DNA from 3 places in the Streptacidiphilus jeojiensis genome. Region 1 is predicted to be linked to each of the others. Evidence: riboswitches for the same ligand, from Rfam matches in the RefSeq annotation. Region 1 holds a riboswitch; each other region holds the start of a gene.
What was found. A riboswitch is a leader RNA that binds a small molecule or an ion and turns the genes downstream of it on or off. The one in region 1 is predicted to bind ZMP and ZTP.
Positions count from the first base shown of each region.

Region 2: it holds a riboswitch for ZMP and ZTP, as region 1 does, so the genes downstream of both, ABUW04_RS08330 (serine hydroxymethyltransferase) here and ABUW04_RS33900 (bifunctional 5,10-methylenetetrahydrofolate dehydrogenase/5,10-methenyltetrahydrofolate cyclohydrolase) in region 1, are expected to answer to the same signal.
Region 3: it holds a riboswitch for ZMP and ZTP, as region 1 does, so the genes downstream of both, ABUW04_RS32950 (phosphoribosylaminoimidazolecarboxamide formyltransferase) here and ABUW04_RS33900 (bifunctional 5,10-methylenetetrahydrofolate dehydrogenase/5,10-methenyltetrahydrofolate cyclohydrolase) in region 1, are expected to answer to the same signal.

Region 1 is NZ_JBEUKS010000016.1:71,230-78,611, reverse strand. Features, by position in the region: gene ABUW04_RS33920 (VOC family protein) at 1-736, shown strand, start outside; gene ABUW04_RS33915 (IclR family transcriptional regulator) at 824-1,606, shown strand; gene ABUW04_RS33910 (GOLPH3/VPS74 family protein) at 1,680-2,432, shown strand; gene ABUW04_RS33905 (sugar porter family MFS transporter) at 2,521-3,939, opposite strand; gene ABUW04_RS33900 (bifunctional 5,10-methylenetetrahydrofolate dehydrogenase/5,10-methenyltetrahydrofolate cyclohydrolase) at 4,080-4,928, opposite strand; ZMP/ZTP riboswitch at 4,949-5,034, opposite strand; gene ABUW04_RS33895 (XdhC family protein) at 5,072-6,265, opposite strand; gene ABUW04_RS33890 (NCS2 family permease) at 6,313-7,382, opposite strand, start outside.
Region 2 is NZ_JBEUKS010000002.1:552,495-559,876, forward strand. Features, by position in the region: gene ABUW04_RS08295 (bifunctional methylenetetrahydrofolate dehydrogenase/methenyltetrahydrofolate cyclohydrolase) at 1-369, shown strand, start outside; gene ABUW04_RS08300 (DUF3017 domain-containing protein) at 512-799, shown strand; gene ABUW04_RS08305 (hypothetical protein) at 826-1,941, opposite strand; gene ABUW04_RS08310 (effector-associated constant component EACC1) at 1,938-2,339, opposite strand; gene ABUW04_RS08315 (hypothetical protein) at 2,336-3,556, opposite strand; gene ABUW04_RS08320 (hypothetical protein) at 3,553-4,431, opposite strand; gene ABUW04_RS08325 (malate dehydrogenase) at 4,948-5,937, shown strand; ZMP/ZTP riboswitch at 5,979-6,067, shown strand; gene ABUW04_RS08330 (serine hydroxymethyltransferase) at 6,101-7,363, shown strand.
Region 3 is NZ_JBEUKS010000015.1:79,067-86,448, reverse strand. Features, by position in the region: gene ABUW04_RS32965 (tetratricopeptide repeat protein) at 1-722, opposite strand, end outside; gene ABUW04_RS32960 (ATP-binding SpoIIE family protein phosphatase) at 1,130-2,527, opposite strand; gene ABUW04_RS32955 (hypothetical protein) at 2,947-3,870, opposite strand; gene ABUW04_RS32950 (phosphoribosylaminoimidazolecarboxamide formyltransferase) at 4,717-5,874, opposite strand; ZMP/ZTP riboswitch at 5,909-5,993, opposite strand; partial or broken gene ABUW04_RS32945 (transposase) at 6,031-6,491, opposite strand; gene ABUW04_RS32940 (IS30 family transposase) at 6,567-7,382, shown strand, end outside.

The sequences.
Region 1 (7,382 bases):
GATGGTCCCGGACCAGCAGGCCGCACTCGACTTCTACCGCGACATCCTCGGCTGGCAGGGCGAGCCCGGGGCCGCCGAGACCGGCGGCTACGCGGTCTGTACCTACAAGGGCCTGCCGGTCGCCGGCATCGGCCCGACCATGGACGAGTCCACGCCCACCGTCTGGACCACCTACCTGGCCACCGGCGACGCCGAGGCCACCGCGGCCGCCATCGGCAAGGCCGGCGGCACCATCATGATGCCGCCGATGGACGTGATGACCCTCGGCCGGATGATGGTCGCGGTCGACCCGGCCGGCGCGGTCTTCGGCGTCTGGCAGCACAAGGACTTCATCGGCGCGCAGCTCGTCAACGAACCGGGCGCGCTGGCCTGGAACGAGTGCAACTCCCGCGACGCGGAGGCCTCCGGCGCCTTCTACAAGACCGTGTTCGGCCTCGGCGTCGGCCCGATCCCCGGCGCGCCCGAGGGTCCCGGCGGCTACCTCACCATCCAGGTCGACGGACGCCCGGTCGGCGGCATCAACCCGATGACCGACGAGAACTTCCCGGAGGAGGTCCCCTCGCACTGGATGACCTACTTCTGCGTCGACGACACCGACAGCACCGTGGACGCCGCCGTCAAGCGCGGCGCCAACGTCACCTCGGCGCCGCAGGACACCCCCTTCGGCCGGATGGCGGCGCTGACCGACCCCTGGGGCGCGTCCTTCTCGATCATCCAGGACATGCCCACGGGCTGACCCCGGACCATCGGACTGACGTACGGTCATTCCCGCTTTCCGTGCAAGCCATGCCCATCAGCCGTGTCGCTGATTACTCTGATGGGCATGGCGGCACAGAACAGCACCCGTCCGGCCGATGCGGCCCCACCTTCCGGGGCCCCGCGCGGCCCGGTCGCGCGTGCGCTGCGGCTGCTGGAGGCGGTGGACCGGCACCCGCACGGGAGCACCCCGGTCGAGCTGGCCGCCGAGGTCGGGCTGCCGATCGAGGCGGCCCGGCGGCTGCTGCGCACCCTGGAGCGCGAGGGCTACCTGCAGCGTCTGGACGACGGCGCCTACGTCATCGGCGGTGCGCTGGCCCTGCTGGGCGAGGGCAGCCGCGAGCTGATGATCCAGTCCCGGCTGCTGGCCAAGCTCTCCTCACTGCGGGACGAGCTCGGCGCCGCCGTCTACTTCAGCCGGTACCAGGACGGCGAGGTCTCCGTGGACGTGGTGGTGGACAGTCCGTCCACCCCGAGCGTCCACGAATGGGTGGACTTCCGGGCCACCGGCCACGCCAGCGCCCTGGGCAAGTGCCTGCTCGGCCAGCTGGACCACGACGGCCGCCGGGACCACTTCTTCCGCCACCCGGCCGCCCGGTTCACCCCCAGCACCGAGATCGACCAGACGGTGCTGCTGCACCGGCTGGACCGCCAGCCGGCTACGGTGCCGGTGCTCGACCTCCAGGAGTACGCCCTCGGGACGGTCTGCGCGGCGGTGCCCGTCACGGCCGGGGGAAGCGTCGGCGCGCTCGGCTTCTCGCTCCCGCTGGACCAGTCCTTCCGGCTCCGTGAGACCGCCGAGACCCTCGCCTCCCGCGCCGCCCCGGTGCTGCTGGCGCTGTCGCTCTGAGATTTCCGCCCGGCCGGAGAACCCGCAGGCCCCAGCCCTGTCCATGGGGGTCGCCGCGACATACGTTGAAGGTATGACACGCGGACGAGAACTGGCACTGCTTGCCTGGGACGACCGGACCGGCGAACTGGACGGTGGACCCGAGCTCGGCTGCGCCCTCGCCGGGGCGGAACTCCTCGATCTGCTGGAGGCGGGACGGCTCGGCATCCGCGGCGCCAATCTGACGCTGCTCGGCCGGACCCAGACCGAACCGCACACCGGCGACCCGCGGTTCGACCGCGCGATCGCGGTGATCAAGCTGATCCCCGAACCCAAGGTGGTCCAGGCCTGGATCAAGCGGCATGCGCCGGAACTCAGGGACAGCTACCGCGCCCTGCTGGAGGACGAGGGCACCATAGCCCCCCGGCGCGGCCGCCGCCTCGGCCTGATCCCGACCTCCCGCACCGCGCTCGCGGACCCGTCCGAACGCGACGGGCTGATCGCCCGGCTGTCGCTGCTCGCGACCGAGGACGAGCCCTTCGCGGCGCTGGCCCACCGGGCCGGCCTCACCCCGCTGCTGTTCCCGGGCCCCGAGCAGGAGGAGCTCCGTGAGTCGATCGCCGAGACCACCCGCTCCCTGAGCGAGGCACTGCCGGCAGCCGCGGACCCGGAGGTGCTCGCCGACCCGGACACCGCCGTCCGCACGGTGCTCCGCCAGGTCCGCGACGCGGTGGTGCAGCTGCGCACGGCCGGCCCGAAGAAGCGCGGCGGCTACGACTCGTTGTCGCACAACTCGCCGGGCGACTCCACCACCAGCATCGCCGGCCTCGGCGGCGGAGGCATCTGATCCGACGCCGACGGCGAGGGCGCGGCCACCAGGGGCCGCGCCCTCGCCGTCAACGGACCGAGGACTGGGAACTGCTGCTGACGGCTGGTCAGCCGACCATGTCCTCGAGTCGCTTGCCCTTGGTCTCCTTCACGAACTTGGCCACGAAGGGGATCGAGAGGGCGGCGAAGACCGTGTAGATGACGTAGGTCGTGGTGAGGTTCCAGCCCGCGAGGCTCGGGAAGGTCGCGGTGATCACCCAGTTGGCGATCCAGTTGGCTGCGGCGCCGACACCCAGCGCGGCGGCGCGGATCCGGTTCGGGAACATCTCGCCGAGCATGACCCAGACCACGACGCCCCAGGACATCGCGAAGAAGAAGACGAACGCGTGGGCGGCGATCAGCGCCACCATGCCCTGGCCGTGCGGCAGCGTCTCCCCGGACTTGGCCGAGAACGCCCAGGCCTCAAAGGCCAGCGAGACGGCCATGCCGGAGGAGCCGATCAGGGCGAGCGCCCGGCGTCCGATCCGGTCGACCAGGATCATCGCGACGACGGTACCGACGATGTTCACGATCGAGGTGGTGAACGAGTAGAGGAAGGACGAGCTCGGGTCGATGCCGACCGACTGCCACAGCGTGTTCGAGTAGTAGAAGGCGACGTTGATGCCGACCAGCTGCTGGAACACGGCCAGGCCGATGCCGACCCAGACGATCGGCTTGAAGCCGAAGCGGGCCCCGAGCAGGTCCTTGAAGGTGGACTGGTGCTCGGACTCCATGCCGGCGCGGATCTCGGCGACCCGGGCGTCCAGGTCCCGGCTCTCGCCCTCGACCTCGGCGATGACGGCCTTGGCGCGGTCGGTCTTGCCGACCGAGATCAGGAAGCGCGGGGACTCGGGGATGGCGAACGACAGCAGCCCGTAGACCACGGCCGGGACCACCATCACGCCGAGCATGACCTGCCAGGCCTCCAGGCCCAGCAGGTGGCCGCGGTCGTTGCCGCCGGCGGCGTTGAGCAGGCCCCAGTTGACGAGCTGGGAGATGGCGATGCCGATGACGATGGCTGCCTGCTGGAACGAGGCCAGCCGGCCGCGGTAGGCCGGCGGCGCGACCTCGGCTATGTAGGCGGGGCCGATGACGGAGGCCATGCCGATGCCGAAGCCGCCGATGACGCGCCACAGCGCGAGGTCCCACACGGCGAAGGAGAGCGCCGAGCCGACGGCGCTGACGGTGAACAGCACGGCGGCGATCTGCATGACGCGGATGCGCCCGATCCGGTCCGCGACCCGCCCGGCCACGGCGGCGCCGATGGCGCAGCCGATCAGCGCGATGGCGACGACCTGGGCCAGCTCGGCGGAGCCGATGCCGTACTTGCTCTGGATCGCACCGGTGGCGCCGTTGATGACGGAGCTGTCGTAGCCGAAGAGGAAGCCGCCCATGGCAGCGGCGGCGGTGATGAAGATGACGTGGCCCAGACTGTCGCCGGCGCTGCGAGGGGGCCTGGCGGACGTGGGCAGGGTGGTGCTGGTCACTGCGGTGCTCCTTGGCGTCCGGCATCCTCGCCGGACTTGAAGGCTGTGGCTTGAAGACTTTGGTCAACCAGCTGAGAATATGCCTTCAAGATGTGAAGTCAAAGTGACCTAAATTCGGGCAGGTGGGAGTACATGACACGTCACAAGTTGAACAAAACGCGCTCCGCCGCGTCCACCGTCTGTTCCAGCAGCACCGCGATCGTCATCGGGCCGACTCCGCCGGGGACCGGGGTGACCAGGGCGGCTCGTTCCATCGCGCCGGCGAAGTCGACGTCGCCCACGTTGCCGGGGTTGTAGCCGGCGTCGACGACGACGGCGCCGGGCTTGAGGTCGCGGCCCTTGATGAACTCGGGCCTGCCGACGGCGGCCACCACGATGTCGGCGGCGGCCAGGTGCGAGGCCAGGTCGACGGTCCGGGAGTGGCAGTAGGTGACGGTGGCGTCGCGGGCCAGCAGCAGCATGCCCATCGGCTTGCCCAGGATCGGGCTGCGGCCCACCACGACGGCCTGACGGCCGCTCAGTTCCACGCCGTGGGCGTCGAGGAGACGGATGATGCCGCCCGGGGTGCAGGAGGCGAAGCCGGGCTCGCCGAAGGCCATGGCGGCGAAGGAGTGCATGGTGACGCCGTCGACGTCCTTGGCCGGGGCGATGGCCTCGAAGGCGGCCCGCTCGTCGATGTGCGCGGGGACCGGGTGCTGCAGCAGGATGCCGTGCACGCCGGGGTCGTCGGAGAGCGCTCGCACCGCGGCGACCAGCTCCGCCGTCGTGGTCTCGGCGGGCAGCCGGACCAGGCGGGAGTCGATCCCCGCCTTGGCGGAGCGGTTGCGCTTCATGGTGACGTAGGTGACCGAGGCCGGGTCGTCGCCGACCAGGACGGTGGCGAGGGCGGGCCGGACGCCGTGCTCCTCGAACAGGGACTGCGCCCGCCGGGCGCAGCGTTCGACGATCTGCCGGGCGAGGGCGGTACCGGACATGAGCTGGGCGGACATGGGCGGATCCCGGTGCTGGAAGGGTGTGCCCAGGCGCGCGGCTTCGCTCCGAAGGCGGGTCGCTCCCCGGTGGTGGTCCACCCAAGCGCCAGTTACGGCCCGCCCGGGAAGCATAGGTCATCCGCCTCGCGGGCCCGGGGGCCTCACGCGATCCGGCGCGGCAGGTCGCTGACCCGCAGCGGGTGGTCGTGGTGGATCGGGCCGCTGTGGCTGCTGAGCGGCAGGCAGGTGCCGCCGCGGCGGTGGGCGACGATCTCGGCGGCGACGGCGACCGCCGTCTCCTCCGGGGTGCGGGCGCCGAGGTCCAGCCCGATGGGGGAGCGCAGCCGGTTCAGCTCGACCTCGGTCAGGCCGGCCTCGCGCAGCCGGTCCAGCCGCTCCAGGTGGGTGCGGCGCGACCCCATCGCGCCGACGAAGCCCAGCGGCAGCCGCAGCGCCCGCTCCAGCAGCGGGATGTCGAACTTGGCGTCGTGCGTCAGCACGCACAGCGCGGTGCGGCCGTCCACCCGTCCGGCGGCGACCTCGGCGTCCAGGTAGCGGTGCGGCCAGTCGACGACGACGGCGTCGGCGCTGGGGAAGCGGCGCTCGGTGGCGAAGACCGGCCGGGCGTCGCAGACGGTGACGTGGTAACCGAGGAAGCCGCCGATGCGGGCGACCGCCGCGGCGAAGTCGATGGCCCCGAAGACGATCATCCGGGGGGCGGGGACGTGCGACTCGACGAAGAAGGTGACGGTCCGTTCGGAGTCGGCATCGGTCTCCGCCGAGGTGGCGTCGGGGGTGCACGGCCGGCCGTCCAGGGCCAGGGTGAACTGCCCGGTGCGCCCGGCGTCCAGCATGGCCCGGCCGTGGGTGGCGGCGGCCCGTTCCAGCGCCGGGTACCGGCCGAGGGTGCCGTGGTGGGTGTCGCCGGTGACGGCCAGGGCGGAGCCGAGCAGGGCGGCCGGTCCGGCGACGGCGCGGACCAGGGCCACCGGGGTGCCCGAGTGGATGTGGGCGAGGGCGGCGTCCAGCCCCTCCGAGGCGCCGGGGACGACCGGCTGGACGAAGACGTCGATGATGCCGCCGCAGGTCAGACCGACGGCGAAGGCGTCCTCGTCCGAGAAGCCGAAGCGGTGCAGCTCCGGCTTCCCGGACGCGAGCGCGGACTGGCACAGCTCGTAGACCGCCCCCTCCACGCATCCCCCCGACACGCTGCCGACGGCCTCGCCGTCGCTGTCCACGGCCAGCGCCGCCCCGGGATCGCGCGGGGCGCTCCCGGAGACGGACACCACGGTGGCCACGGCGAAGGAGCGACCCGCTGCATGCCAGGCGTCGAGCTGCTCGGCGATGTCCTGCATGGGTGGCTCCTTCGGAACGTGGAGGGGGATGGGGGGAGGAGGGCCGGCTAGTGGATGCCGAGCCAGGCCTTCAGCGGGTGCAGGGCGAAGAAGACGACGAACACCAGCGAGAGCGACCACATCAGTACGCCGGGCTCGCGCCACTTGCCCGCGCCGGCCTTGATGACCACGTAGGAGATGACACCGGCGCCGACACCCGCGGTGATCGAGTAGGTGAACGGCATCAGCGCGATGGTGAGGAAGGCCGGGATGGCCACCTCCCGGTCGCCCCAGTCGATGTGGCGGGCCTGGGTGAGCATCATCGAGCCGATCACGACCAGGGCGGCCGCGGCGACCTGGCCCGGGACCATGCCCGCCAGCGGGGTGAAGAAGAGCATGAAGGCGAAGACCGCGCCGGTGACCACGCTGGCGAAGCCGGTCCTGGCGCCGTCGCCGACGCCGGTGGCGGACTCGATGAACACCGTCTGGCCCGAGGCGCCGGCCAGGCCGCCGATCGCGCCGCCGGCGCCGTCCACCAGCAGGGCCTTGGACAGTCCGGGCATCCGGCCCTGCTTGTCGGCCAGCCCGGCCTCGGTGCCGATGCCGATGATGGTGGCCATCGCGTCGAAGAAGCCGGCCAGGACCAGGGTGAAGACCGCGAAGCCCGCGCTCAGCGCGCCCATGCCGTGCGAGCCGAAGGCGCCGAACAGGTCGATGTGGCCGAAGAGCCCGAAGTTCGGGGCGGAGACCGGGTTGCCGGGCCACTTGGGCACGGACAGGCCCCAGGTGCTGGCCGGCAGGTTCAGCGCCGCCTGCAGGATCAGCGAGAGCACGGTGCCGATGGCGATGCCGATCAGGATCGCGCCGCGGACCTTGCGGACCTGGAGCACGAAGATCGACAGCAGCGTGATCGCGAAGATCAGCACCGGCCAGCCGGTCAGGTTGCCGATGGAGCCGAGCTGGACCGGGGTGTCGGAGTGCGCCGCGTCCGGGACGCGGGTCACGAATCCGGCGTTGACCAGGCCGATCAGTGCGATGAACAGCCCGATGCCGATGGTGATCGCGTGCTTGATCGCCAGCGGGATGCCGTTCATGATCATCTCTCGGAGTCCGGAGACGACCATGATCACGATCAGCG
Region 2 (7,382 bases), on a different contig from region 1:
GTGGTCGGCCGCGGGGTCACCGTGGGCCGCTCGATCGGGCTGCTGCTCACCCGCCGCAGCGAGAACGCGACGGTCACGCTCACCCACACCGGCACCCGCGACCTGTCCGCGCACCTGCGCAGCGCCGACATCATCGTCGCGGCCGCCGGTGTGACGCACCTGGTCAAGCCCGAGGACGTGCGCCCCGGCGCGGCCGTGCTGGACGTCGGCGTCAGCCGCGACGAGAACGGCAAGCTGCTCGGCGACGTGCACCCCGGCGTGGCCGAGGTGGCCGGCTGGCTGTCGCCCAACCCGGGCGGTGTCGGACCGATGACCCGGGCGATGCTGCTGAGCAATGTGGTCGAGGCGGCCGAGCGTGCCGCGGGCTGAGTCCGGGCCGGGCCGGCCGTCGCGGCCACAGCACTCCTCGGGCAGGCGTCGCTCCGACGCCACCACCGGCACCTTCCCGCCGGAGGGGTCTGCGGCCGCGGCCGATCGGAGCCATCCGGTCCCGGTCCGGCAGTGGCCGATAGTGGTGGTGCTTACCCTGGTCGCGGTGGGGCTGGCGGTGACCTCGTTCAACGCCTTCCGGCCCGGCGTGATCACCATCGGCGCGGCGCTGCTGCTCGGCTGCGCCCTGCGGATCGCGCTCCCCGAGGTGGGGATGCTGGCGGTGCGCAGCCGGTTCACCGATGTGCTGGTCATGGGGGTGCTCGGGATCGCGATCGTGGTGCTGGCGCTGGCCTCGGAACCCAATCCGGTGATCACACTGCCGTTCGTCAATGACATCGCCCGCTTCTTCGGCCGGGCGCAGGGCTGATTCCGTCGGCGAAGTCGCCCGGTCCGTCAGTTCCGTGCCCGGTCCCAGCGGGTCAGGCTGGCCCGTACTGACGCGAGTCGCTCCGCGTGGGCCGGGCAACCCACGAGTTGCCCGGCGAGCCGGCCGAGCCGGGTCCGTGCCTCATCCACGTCACCGGACTCGGCGAGGAGCACCGCCGCCAGCTCCTGGTAGTACAGGGTGTCAGGGTCGGTGGGCCCCAGGGCCTCAGCCGCATCGGCGGCCACGGCGCACATCTCGTGGACGGCCAGGTCCAGGCGCCGCGCGGCCCGGTTGCGGTCGTCGAAGTCGGCCGCCCGGTGGGCTGCTGTCCGGGCGTTCATCGCGAATGTGTGACGCCGGCGCAGTCCCGTGCGGCTGCGAGCGGTGCCGTGGGCGGGGTTCACCGCGAGGGCCAAGTCGGCGCTGTCGTCGACGGCCCGTTGGGTGGGTTCCGGGCGCGGCGGGTCGGCAGCGGGCATGGCGACGGCGAGTTGCCGGTAGAGGGTGCCGAGATCGAGATGAGGCCCCGCGTCCGGCACGCCCTCGCGCAGAAGGTGCGTCAGGGCACCGGTGAACGCGGTCGGCAGGTCCGGGCGGCCGGTCAGGAAGCCCGCTTGGTAGCCCTCTCCGGCTGCGGTCAGCAGATGGATGCGGGCGGCTTCCGGGGCGTGCAGGGCCAGTCCGGAAAAGCAGCAGTCGAGTATCGCGACGGGCCGTCGTGCGCCGGTCCTGGCCATCACGGCGAAGACCTCGCCGATGGGCAGTGACGGTCCGTCGCCGCGACGGGTGGAGACTGTCGCGGGGAGGGCCAGGCGCAGTTGCCGCTCGTCGTCGACAGCGAAACCGTGTCCGGCGAAGTAGAAGAGCAGTACATCGGGTGGACGGTCCGCAGGCGCGTCGGTTCGGGTGCGGGTGAGGGCATCCAGGACTGTGTTCGCGTCGGGTGGGTCGATGATCGTACGTATCCCGGCGGGGTGGTCGAAGCAGCCGTGGGGCTCGGTGAGCGCATCCCCCAGGGCGAGCACGCTCTGTGCGGCTTGTGGAACGGCCGGAAGCTCGTCGGGACGCACCTGGCTGGCCGTGCCGACGAGCACGGCCAGCGCGTTGCCCGGCTCGGACGGAGCGACCGGGTGAGGTGTCATGGTGCAGTGGCACCGGGGCTGCCGGTCTGAGCGGCGCTCTCCTGCCGGGCGAACCGTTCGAGTTCGGCGAGGACGAGGTCCCGGTCACGGCGGTCGACGGTGAAGCTTCGCGAACTGCCGTCCGCGCGGGTGACGGTGAAGCTGATCGGGCTGCCGGTCATGCGCTGGCCGAGCCAGTAGCCGATTGCGCCGACGGCGGCGCTGAGCACGGGAGCGCTCGCGGTGACCAGTTCGACCGCGGCGGCAAGACCGCCGAGTGCGCCGGGCGGCGGTGGCTCCTCGACCAGTCGGATGGCACGCCCCAGCCGTCCGTCCATGCCCAGCCAGGCGGCGAGGGACCGGTGCAGTTCGCCGGCTTCTTCCTTCGGTCCGTCGAAGGTGAGAGTGACGTGGGTCATGGGGTCCTTCCGTCGGTGAATCCCGGGGGCGGCTGTGGCAGTCCGTATTCGGAGGCGATACCGGGCGGCACGGTGGCGGGTGCCGTAGTGGCTCCGGCGGGCGCGCTGACGGTGAACAGCGGCAGGTGCCCACTGGTCCCAGTGGGCAGCCGGAAGACGGCCGAGGCTTCGGGCACGCCGACCCGGTCCGCCAGCATCCGCTCGAACTCACCGAAAGCGTAGGGGAATTCCTGCTGGCGGGTTCGGGGCAGCCACTCGTCGTGCAGATGGGTGAACGCATACCAGGCGGCCCGGCGTTCCTCCAGGTCCTGAACGGGCCGCACGACCGCACGCGACCCCTCCTGGCCGGGTCCGCCGAACGCCGCGGCCAGCAGGTACGCGGCCTGGGCAGCGGACTGATCGGTGGCCTGGTCCGCACAGGCCAGGGTGGCGCGGAGGCGGTACGCGCATTCGGTCGACGCCACATGTCGGAGCCGGGAGTAGCGGGCGACGGCCTGCTGGGCGAACGGCAGGGCCGCCTCCTGTCGGCCGATGGCGGGGTTGAACCGGCCGGGCCGCTCCAGCGCCGAGTACTCGGTGATCAGCCGGTCCAGCATCGCCGCGTCCTGATGGCGCCAAGGCATCGGTTCGAGGCGGATCCCGAGAGTGAACATCCCGTTGATCCGGGTGAGTTCGGTCCACAACGGCTCCCAGGAGATGGGCTCGGCGGCCAGCGCATCCACGTACAGGCCGTACGGGAAGGCCGCATCCGCGCGGGCGAGCCTGCTCCAGTGCACCCGGGGACGGATCTCGGTCGGCCGGGCCGACTCGGCCGGCTCGAAGGGCCGCAGGCAGGAGGTGAGCCGGGGCGTGTCGAGCGGGATGGCGCGGACCGATGAAGGCAGGCGGTCGAGGTGCTCGCGCAACCGGTACGCCGCGGTGCGGGCGGCCTCCGGCGTGGGTCCGTGGGCGCGGGCCAGCAGAGCGCAGTCAAGGCGGCCGTCGTGCCGCCCACTGGGACGGTAGCGCAGTTCCCAGCAGCGGCCGTCCGGGGCCCACGCGTCGGTGAGCCAGGCGCGCTCTCGCGCGACGGCTCGACGGCGGCGCTCCTCCTCCGGCAGACCGAGGGCCGAGGCGTTGCGGGCGATGGTGGGGTCCGGCTCCAGCCGGACCCCGGTGACGCACCACGCCGCCCCCGCCCACGACAGATCGACGAATCCGTCCTGGGCGGTGATCAACGCAGCCCGCCCTGCCCGTCCTGAGCTCCGTACGGTGGTGTCGGCGGCGTGACGGGGATCGGCGGGGCCCCCACCGAGCCGTACGGCCCGTACGCCTCGTACGGTGCCGGGGTGGGTCCCGGAATCCCACCGCCGTACGAGGGCTGCGGCTCCACCTGCGGATCGGGCCAGCCTCCGTCGCTGTCGGAGAGTGCCACGGCCAGTCCCTCCCTGCAGGCGATGTGCGCGGCCTCCCGCAGGGCACGGACGCGCTCGCTCCGCAGGATCTGCAACTCGATCGTGTTACGGCCCTGCAGACCCTGCACCATGTCGCGGATGTACTGGCCGATGAGCTGGTAGCCCCGACGCGATCGCCACATCATCCAGCCGAGGTACAGGCTGCTGCCGTAGGTGAAGACCGAGATGTAGACGACGTAGCTGCTCTCCCTGAGGATCAGCCGGCCGTCCTTCTCCTCGACCCCCACCGGAAAACCGCGTGTGCTCAGCACCTGGCGGATGCCGAGGTACGCCTGGTCGCGGCGGCCGTACCGCTCGGCCAGCAGCACTCGCCACTCGGCGATGTCCTCGGGCAAGCGGGAGAAGAGCAGGACAACCCAGAAGACGACCGTCGAGACGAGGCCGCAGAAGACCAGCCAGCCGAAGCCGACGGCCGAGCCCCCGATGAGGAGCAGTACCACTCCGAACAGGAAACCCGCCAGGTACAGGAGGAATGACACCAGGAAGCTCCGGAGCAGCAGAAGCTTCAGGAACTTGCTACTGACACTCTCGTTGAGGTGCATCTCGATCGGCTGGAACCGCAGGGTCTTGTCGAGATAGGCGGCGTTTCCGTCGCCGCCGCGCCAGCCTGGTAACGCATTGCTCTCAGCGATGAACATAAGGCGCCCCCCTCAATACTTCACCATCAATCAGGACAATAAGCTTGGCACAACATCGCACCGGATTCAGCGGAAATGTCGGAAGTCAACCCCGATCCCTCGGTGTCTGGTAAGGGGAGAGCGGCTCGGCCGGGCGCCTGGTTCGGCGAGGGCGGGATCGTCCTGGTCGTGCAGGGACCAGTGCAATCCGGCCATGACACGCCCGGCGGAGTCCGCGAACTGTGCGCGGCCCACGGCCTTGCTTGGATCTGACCTCGACCAGCTGACTTCGCCAATGGAATCAGGGTTGCGAAACCCAGTCTGAAATGCTGGCTTGAACTGGACTTATGCCGATCCGGCATAAGCGTGTGGCAAACGTGACGAAGGACGCCCCGGGAGGTCCGCCGGGGCGTCACCAGGAACCCCCCTCCTGGGATAGCCTGTCAGCGGTCTCTTGAAGTCAAGAGACCGATCAGGTGCTCCGACGTTCGAAAGAAGCTCCTGACCACCCAAAGGCACCAGCAGGAGACGTCAACCATGACCAGCACTCCCGTCAACGTCACCGTCACCGGCGCAGCCGGACAGATCGGCTACGCGCTGCTGTTCCGCATCGCCTCCGGCCACCTCCTCGGCCCCGACGTGCCGGTGAAGCTGCGTCTGCTGGAGATCCCGCAGGGCGTCAAGGCCGCCGAGGGCACCGCGATGGAGCTCGACGACTGCGCCTTCCCGCTGCTGGCCGGCATCGACATCTTCGACGACCCGAACAAGGGCTTCGAGGGCGCCAACGTCGGTCTGCTGGTGGGCGCCCGCCCGCGCACCGCCGGCATGGAGCGCGGTGACCTGCTCTCCGCCAACGGCGGCATCTTCGGCCCGCAGGGCAAGGCCATCAACGACAACGCCGCGGACGACATCCGGGTCCTGGTCGTCGGCAACCCGGCCAACACCAACGCGCTGATCGCCCAGCGCAACGCCCCGGACGTACCGGCGGACCGCTTCACCGCGATGACCCGCCTGGACCACAACCGCGCGGTGGCCCAGCTCTCCAAGAAGCTCGGCGTCTCGGTCTCCGAGATCAAGAAGCTGACGATCTGGGGCAACCACTCCGCCACCCAGTACCCCGACGTCTTCCACGCCGAGGTCAACGGCGAGAACGCGGCCAAGGCCATCTCGGACGACGCCTGGCTGTCGGACTTCTTCATCCCGACCGTGGCCAAGCGCGGCGCCGCCATCATCGACGCCCGCGGCGCCTCCTCGGCCGCCTCGGCCGCCAACGCCGCCATCGACCACGTCTTCACCTGGACCAACGGCACCGCCGAGGGCGACTGGACCTCGGCCGGTGTGGTCTCCGACGGCTCCTACGGCGTGCCCGAGGGCATCATCTCCTCCTTCCCGGTCACCGCGAAGGACGGCAGGTTCGAGATCGTCCAGGGCCTGGACATCAACGACTTCTCGCGGGCCCGGATCGACGCGTCGGTCGCCGAGCTCATCGAGGAGCGGGACGCGGTCGCGGGCCTCGGCCTGATCTAGTCACATCCCCTTCGCAACCGACAGCCCCCACCCGTTAGGGTGGGGGCTGTCGCGACTGGCGCACGTGGAAGCAACCACGAGGGAGCGACGGAGCACCGCCGCCGGAGTGCCGTACGCCTGGGCACCCGGGTCACCATTCGATGGACGACCCGGAGGACGCCGCATGAGCGCGTTGCAGAGCACGGACCCCGAGATCGCCGCCCTGGTCGCCGCCGAGGAGCGGCTGCAGGCCGACACGCTGCGACTGATCCCCAGTGAGAACTACGTCTCCGCCGCGGTGCTGGAAGCCTCCGGCACGGTGCTGCAGAACAAGTACTCCGAGGGCTACCCCGGCAAGCGCTACTACGAGGGCCAGCAGAACATCGACCAGGTCGAGACGCTGGCGATCGAGCGGGCCAAGGCGCTGTTCGGCGTGGAGCACGCCAATGTCCAGCCCTACTCCGGCTCGCCCGCCAACCTCGCCGTCTACCTGGCCTTCCTCAAGCCCGGCGACACCGTGCTGGGCATGGCGCTGCCGATGGGCGGCCACCTCACCCACGGCTGGGGCGTCTCCGCCACCGGCTCCTGGTTCCGCGGCGTGCAGTACGGGGTCCGCCGGGACGGCGACTCTGAGACGCGCGGGCGGACCGACCTGGACCAGGTGCGGGAGCTGGCGCTCAAGGAGCGGCCCAAGGTGATCTTCTGCGGGGGCACGGCGGTGCCGCGCACCATCGACTTCCCCGCGTTCGCGGAGATCGCCCGCGAGGTCGGCGCGGTGCTGGTCGCGGACATCGCGCACATCGCCGGGCTGGTCGCGGGCGGTGCCCACCCGTCGCCGGTCGGGTACGCGGACGTCATCTCCACCACCACCCACAAGACGCTGCGCGGGCCCCGGGGCGCGATGCTGATGTCCACCGAGGAGCACGCCCGGGCGCTGGACCGGGCGGTCTTCCCCGGGCTGCAGGGCGGGCCGCACAACCAGACCACCGCGGCCATCGCGGTCGCCCTGCGGGAGGCCTCCGGCGAGGAGTTCCGCGGGTACGCCCGACAGGTCGTCAGCAATGCGCGTGCGCTGGGGGAGGAGCTCGCCGCGAGGGGGTTCGACCTGGTCTCCGGCGGGACCGACAACCATCTGCTGCTGATCGACCTGAGCAGCAAGGGGGTGCCCGGCAAGGTGGCGGCCAAGGCGCTGGACCGGGCCGGGATCGTGGTCAACTACAACAGCGTGCCCTATGACACCAGGAAGCCGTTCGACCCGTCCGGCATCCGCATCGGGACTCCGTCGCTGACCTCGCGGGGGATCGGGGCGGACGCGATGCCGCAGGTGGCGGAGTGGATCGATCGGGTGGTGACGGGGGACGGGGAGGTCGTCACCAAGGTGCGGGCCGAGGTCGCTGAGCTGATGCGGGCGTATCCGGCCCCGGGGCTGTCGGCCCTCCGTCCGTAGCGGGTCGCTGTTCGCGCAG
Region 3 (7,382 bases), on a different contig from region 1:
CCGGCAACACCGTCGTCGTGAGGAGACTGAGGGACGACCGGATCTCCGACGGCATCCACGCTGTGGCCGCGCAGGCGGTCGAGCTCGTCAGTGAGCTGGCGAACCTGCTCTTGGACCCGCACCGTCAACTCCTCCGCCTGACGCTGCTTGGACCTGGCCCGATCCAGCTCCGCCTTCGCGGTGTCCACCTGCACGGTCGCCCGTGTCAGTTGTTCACGCGTCCGCTCGAGCTCGTGGACCTGCGCATGGGCCGCACGCAGTTGCTCACCCTCCTGGGTCAGCACGGTCACACGGTGCTCCAGCTGATCAATCATGACGTGCAGCGCTATCACCAGCTTCCGTGAGTTTCCTTCCGCCTCACGAAGCTCGTCCCGCTGCTCCAGCGCGCGAGTCAGGCGATCATAGGTCTCGATCTGCTGGACCCGGGCAGCCGCCAACTCCAACTCCACCGAGGAGGGCCTGAGCCCGGCAGCACCTGGCGCCGGGTGCTGGGCTGCATCCAGGAGCCCCAGGGCCTCGGCCCGCCGCCGCTCGCACATCCGCGGATCGGCGGTTGTTGCTTTCACGAGATCGAGAACAAGCTCACGACGGGGAACAGCACCCGAGAGATAGACACTCAGCTGAGTACGGGAAGAATGAATCTCCTTGGCCAACTCGGCCAAAGTCTTCCCGCAGCTGTCCACCTGACGGCGCAACATCACTGCCAGCGCCTCGGCTTCCACCGACTCCGCCCGTAATGCTCCCCACGGCCGCCCCCTCTTCGCCACACCAGCCCCCTCCCCCAGCCGCACCGCACTGTGCCCACCCCGGACAGCCTGCTTAATTGCGGAACCTTACTCGCAGCCGCGCCCGAGCCGGCACCGATCGCACACCCGACCAGCATGATGGAGCCCTTGCCACCTCAATCGACGAACATCCGGACGACCTCAAGATCTTCCAGACGTGGCCCACCGCCGGGACCACAGTTGTGCTGGGCCCCGGTCTGTGTGCCACGACGCGGCACTCAAGGCTGTCGTCGCCCCTGGCGGTGATCTCGAGAATCCCGACCAGGGCTAGGAACGCGGCGATGGTGCCCAGTCAGTAACCGGCGAAGATCACCAACGGCATCTGATCAGCGGGACAGGGCCCTTCACCGTACCGACCCGCCTGAGATATCACACCTAGGCGCATGAGCGGGGAGATGTTGTTCGACCCAGATGGTCTTACCGTCGTGGTGGTGGCGTACGCCCCAGCGTGAGGCGAGTTGGCTGATCAGAAACAGGCCACGGCCATCCTCATCGAGGGTACCGGCACGGCGCACGTGCGGGGCCGCGCTAACGGCGTCAGCGACCTCACAGATCAGGGTGGTGGCCTTGACCAGGCGCAGGGTGATGGGTGCCGTCGCGTGCCGGACCGTGTTGCCAACGAGTTCACTGACGATCAGGGTGGTGGAGTGAACAAGCTCTTCCAGGTCCCATACCCGTAGTTGCTGCGTGGTCAGAGTCCGGGCGGTGGCAGCGTCGCGCGGGTCGCATGCCAATGCCCAGGTGGCGACCTGGGTGTGGTCGAATCGGCGGGTGCACGCGAGTAGGAGCGCGGTGTCGTCGTCTCGGGGGTGGTCGGGGTGCGAGCCGAAGATCCGCTCACACATGTCGTCCAGTGATCCGACCGTGGGGTCCGCCAGGGCGTTGCTGAGCTGCTTCAGGCCGTCGTCGGGGTCGGTGCTGCGCAGGTCGAGGAGTCCGTCGGTGTATAGCGCGATGACTGTGCCCTGCTCCAGGAGGTACTCGGTATCTGCGAAGACCGTCCCGGTAAGGCCCAGCGGGGGCGTGGAGGGGAGTTCGGGGAAGCGGACCTTGCCGTCCGGGGAGCGGAATGCAGCAGGTGTGTGGCCGGCGCCGGACATGGTGCAGTTGCCGGTGACGGGGTCGTAGACGAGGTAGAGCAGGGTTGCGCCCGGCTCGCGTTCGGGGTTCTCCTCGCCCAGACGCACCAGCAGGTCGTTCATGTGAGCGAGCAGGTCGGCCGGTGAGGAGTCGAGGTCGGCGAGGGTCTGCCCGGCAGTGCGCAGGCGGCCCATGAGGGCGGCGGCGTGTACGCCGTGTCCGACGACGTCGCCGATCACGAGGGCGACGCGGCCGCCCGAGAGTGGGATCACGTCGAACCAGTCGCCGCCGACACCGGCCGCGGTGTCGGCCGGCACGTACCGGTGGGCTATGTGCAGTGCGGGTACGGCGGCCATGTGCTGGGGCAGTAGCTCGCGCTGCAGGGTCAGGGCCACGTCGCGGGCGCGGGTGAGGCGTTGTTCGCGAGCTCGGGACTGGGCGATCATGACTCCCACGATGGAGAAGCCGGCCACCAGGCCCACCTTGATCAACCATACGTCCAGCGCCTCGGTGCGCTCGTAGTGCAGCAGCACGTACACCACCAGGCTCAGGGCCCCCAGCACCGCGGTGGTGTAGGTCGAATAGACAGTGGCGGCCAGCAGCGGCACTGCGGCCAGCAGCAGTCCGTAGTGGTACGTCGGCGGCGCGAGGAGCACCGCCACGGTGGACCCCGCCAGCACTACGACCGGCAGGACGCTGAGGACTGGCCGCCATCGACGCCCGACGACGGGGACAACCGCAGCAGAACCCATACACTCACCGGCTTCTCAGGGGGCAACCGAAATCGCGGATGCCCGAGCTCGCCTCCCAGCCCGCCATACGGCGCACCAGACGTGGCCCACGCACCAGACATGCCAGCGTATTCCTGCTGCATCGCAGCTCACCGCCTCACCGCGGCCCACCTGGTCAGCGTACGCGATAGTAGAAAACGCATTCGTTTGCGCGGCCAGTGAGCCGTACCTAAGGGGCTTTGACGCTACTGGCTGTCTCGGCCCGATCACCTTATGCATTGTCGTGAAGCGTGCTCCACGGCCGTGGCTCTTGCCCCGCCAGCACTGAATTCGTTCAGCGTGCTCACTCGTCAGGACCCGTTCCACCGCCTGCACGCTGCCACCACTTCCAGCAACGCCCGGTACTCCGGGTCAGCCGAGTCTCGGACCGGTGTTCCTTCGAGGACGCGCTGCTTGAGCCAGGCGACCAACTGAACCCTGATCTCGAACGGCACGATCGGCTTGCCCCAAACCTGCGAGAAGGTCTCGACCGGCGTCTCCAAGGCCCAGTCCAGCGCTGTGATGGCGTCGGTGAATGTCTGAGCCGTTGCGTCCCCGTTCAGGTAGGCCAGGCCGTTGAGAACACCCTGAGTGTGCTTGCAGACCTCCTTGCAGATCCTGCGGACGCGGAGTTGCACGTTGAAGAAGAAGGCGGCCGCAGAGAAGCCCAGCGTGAGGTAGACGCTGATGGGGACCGTTGTCAACGCGGCGCGAAGCGCAAGCGCCGCTCCGAAGGCGAAGAGCAGCATGAATCCGCTGTGGACGATCAGAGCGCGGCGAATTCGCCCAGCGTAGGGGTGATCGTCCAGTGCGTACGACTGCGGCTCCATCAACGATGAAGCGGTCCGCGCTGCAACAGCCAATGAAATCGCCAGGAACCCAGCGTCGGTGCGTTCCTCGGCGAGCAAAGACAGGACGAGTGCGCATCCGAAGGACACTATGAGCAGGAGGTAGGCCCACTTGGGCGCTCGGTTGTGCAGCCAGTTCGCGCATCGGTCCCACCAGCGCGGCACAGTGAACAGCAGCGCCGTGCCCTGGACTACGAATAGGGCAACGCCCGTGCCACCGAACACGATCACGGCACGCTTCGACGGCAGGACCAGCAGCGCCACCACGAACAGCAGTGCGAACCCGAGCAGAGCCTTGCCCTGGAAGCGCTCGACCGCGGAACCTCGTGGACGGAATGCAGCCCGGGAGTTCCAGCCTCGCGCCAGTCCTTCAATCGCTCCAGCCATGACCGGTTCCTCCTCGTGAGACCCGTCGCCAGCAGGCTTGAGATCCTGGCCTGGCGTCGGTCTGCCACCTGCGCCGCGTGGATAAACGAGGCTTGAGCAAGGTCAGAGCTGCGGTGCGGGGCACAGCCAGGACGGTGAGGCCGCTCAAACCACCGCTCGTACCGGCCGTACCCTCTGCGGTCGACCACCCAGCGACGGTGGCCACCAACCGGAATCCGCCGGAATCCCGGAACTCATCCAGGCGGTGAAGCGTGGATGCGGCTGCTGTTGTAGCACAGAACGTCAGCCGAATCCTCTCCCTGAACGAGTGCTGGGCAGGCCCAGGGGCGGTCGTGAGGCAGCTCGGCAGAACCCGGGGCACCGGACCACCGACCGGGTGCGTCATTCCTTCGCTTGGCTTGTGAGCCGGCTCGCGGTTGCGGCAGTCACGACGCCCCGACCCGCGCTTTTGGCGTCGATCAGCTCACGCCCTGGGCCCCGTGGACACCCGGCAAGACGGCTCCGCAGCCAGACGCCATCGTCTACCCAGCTGAACGATCATTCTCGGATAGGAACTCAGTGAGGTGGCGCACGATGAGTCGGGTGAGTTCGTTGGTGATCGTGTCGCGGCCGACGGTCGGGGGGCCAGGACGTAGCCGACAGTCACGGACTCGACGGTGCGCACCAGAATCCAGGCGGTGGATTCCACCGGTTCCGCTGTGGATCGGTACTGGGACAGGAGTGCGGTGGTGACTAGTGCTCTGACCGGGATGGTTCACCGGGTTGCCGACACACCCGACTTGTGGGCTTCCAGGCGGATGGTCTTGAGCTCCCCACCGCGTGGGGTGGGGAGCTCGATCTTGGTCCTCAGTGGTGGAAGAGCCTGAGTCCGGTGCGGGTGAGGGTGATCTGATGCTCGCGGCAGGCGTCCTCGACTTCCGTGGACCGGATTGATCCGCCCGGTTCGGCGATGTAGGCGACGCCGTGCTGGTGGGCGTGGTCGACGTTGTCGCGGAACGGCAACGCGCCGTCCGAGACGAATGCCACCTCTGCCAGGCTCCCGAGCCACTGCGTGCGCTGCTCGTCCGTCAGCTCGGGTGCGGGTGCGGACAGGGCTGTCGACAGGCGTGTGCTCTCGTCCGGGGTGAGGTCGCCCTCGATGAAGCGGATCTGCCAGTTGATTCGGTCCTGGCGCCGGGTGTCCGGCTGGAAGGCGAGTGCACGGACAGCCGGGTGGCGTCGCAGCCACCAGGTATCGGTCTTCGCGCCGGCCAAGCGGGTGCAGTCCACGCGAGACTGCTGGCCGGCACCGATCCCCAGAGTCACCCCACCACGCAGGTAGCACACGGAGTTGGACTGCGTGTAGCGCAGGACCGCCAGGCCCAGCAGGAGATCCTCGGCTGCCGTGGTCGGCAGCGTGCCGCATACGACGTTGTCCAGCAGAGCGGTGGACAGCGTCACCTCGTCGCGCCGCTGGGACAGCCGCAGGCCGAACACCTCCCGTGTCTCGTACTGCGGGGGCGCGAACGCTTGGTCCGCTTCCATGACCAGGAAGCGGCCGTTCTTCTTCTTGCTGAGCGTTGTGACGGTGCCGGGAGCGTAGCCGGGGGCGATGACGCCGTCGCAGACCACGCGGGACAGCAGTTCGGCGAGCTCGGTGTCGACCGGGTGCGACACCGCGGCGAAGTCGCCGTAGGAGGACTTCGGATCGGCGTCGCGAGCACGCAGATATGCGCTGGTGATCGCGCCGACGCTGTCGCGGTCGATGCTGTAGAGCTCGGCGGTGACGTCATCGACGGGGCCGGCCACGGCCGCACCGGCGGGCGAGACGTGCTTGAAGGAGGCAGCAGCCGGCCGGTTCAGGACCCGGCTCGCCTCCAGCGCCAGCTGCCAACTGTTGAGTGCGTCCAGCATGTTGATGTAGGACGGGCTGCCCTGCAGCACCCGGACCGGCCATCGGCCGAGCTGCACCGGCACGGTAGTCGCCGCCTCCTGCTGCGGGTTGATCCCATAGCGCAGATCCACGTCATAGCCTCCTGTGTCAGCGGGACATCACTGACGCAGGCGCCCAGGCGGTCGACGCTCACGCGGGAAATCGGCCGCTCCCCGGTGGATCTCCACCTTCGCCAGTTGCGACCGGACACGATGCTACCCGCAGGAGCGCGCACATCGTTGCGCCGGTCATGCCGCCAGCGCCAGCGGGCGTCCGCCCCACCGCACGCCCTTCTCACTACGGATGCGGGGCGCTCCTTACGTTGGGCGGCCAGGACGTCGGGATGGCGGGCGTTGGCGTTGCGCCAACGCAGGTAGGCGTGCAGCTCGCGGGTCTGGACCGTATGGTTCGGGTGGCTGGAGTTCGCGAGGGTGAACTGCCGTAGAGGGCCAAAGTGCGCTTCGATCGGGTTGGCCCAGGAGGCGTTGGTCGGTGTGAAGCACAGGTGGACGTTGTTGTTTCGGGCCCAGCGGCGGATCTTCTTGCCGTTGTGGGCGGAGAGGTTGTCCAGGATCACGTAGACCGGGGCGCCGTCGGGGCGGGCGGCCCGGATCGAGCGGAGGGCGGCGAGGCTGTTCGCGGCTCCCTTGCGGCGTCGGTTGACGCCCCAGAGGGTGTCGTCGCCGATCGAGTAGCAGCCGTGGAAGTAGGTGTGTCGTTGCTTCCGCAAAACTAACCCCCAGGTGATTCCTGGGTTCTAAAGCTTGTCGCAACATCCGTGATCATGATGGGTGTGTTGATGGGCATACGAGGTCGCAAGCGTCGACTTGATCTGGAGGCCGAGTACTGGCGCCTGCTGCAGTCGGGGGTGGGCACGGTCGAGGCGTGCAAGCTGGTCGGAATCGGCAGGAAGACCGGCTACCGGTGGCGGGCGGAGAACGGAGGTCTGCCACCCGAGCGGATGCCGGAGACCGAGCACTCGGGCCGCTACCTGTCGCTGCTGGAGCGCAAGCGCATCGCGACGCTGCGCGAACGCGGTCTGACCATGACGGAGATCGCGTCCCGGATCGGCCGGTCGACCTCGACGGTGAGCCGCGAACTGCGCCGCAACATGCTCGAACACGACAAGGGCGTCTACGACGCCGACATGGCCCACCACCGCTCCCGCGAGCGAGCCTGCCGCCCGAGCCGGCCGAAGCTGCAGACCGACACCGAACTGCGCGCCGAGGTCCAGGCCAGGCTCGATCTCGAATGGAGCCCGGAACAGATCGCCGCCCACCTGCGCATCCTGTGGCCGGACCAGCCCGACCGACACCTGTGCCACGAGACCATCTACCGGGCCCTCTACCAGGGTGCCAAGGACGCTCTGAGCAGAACACTCACCAAGAAGCTGCGGACCGGACGGGCCCTGCGCAAGCGCCGTCGCAGCGGCGGCGCACGGGCACAGCGGTTCCAGACGCCAGCCAGGCTCATCCACGATCGCCCCGTAGTGGTCGAGCTGCGCGAGCGCGTCGGCGACTGGGAAGGCGACCTCGTCGTCGGCCGCGGCAACAGGTCCGCCGTCGCCACCCGGGTCGACCGCCGCACCCGTCTGCTGCGG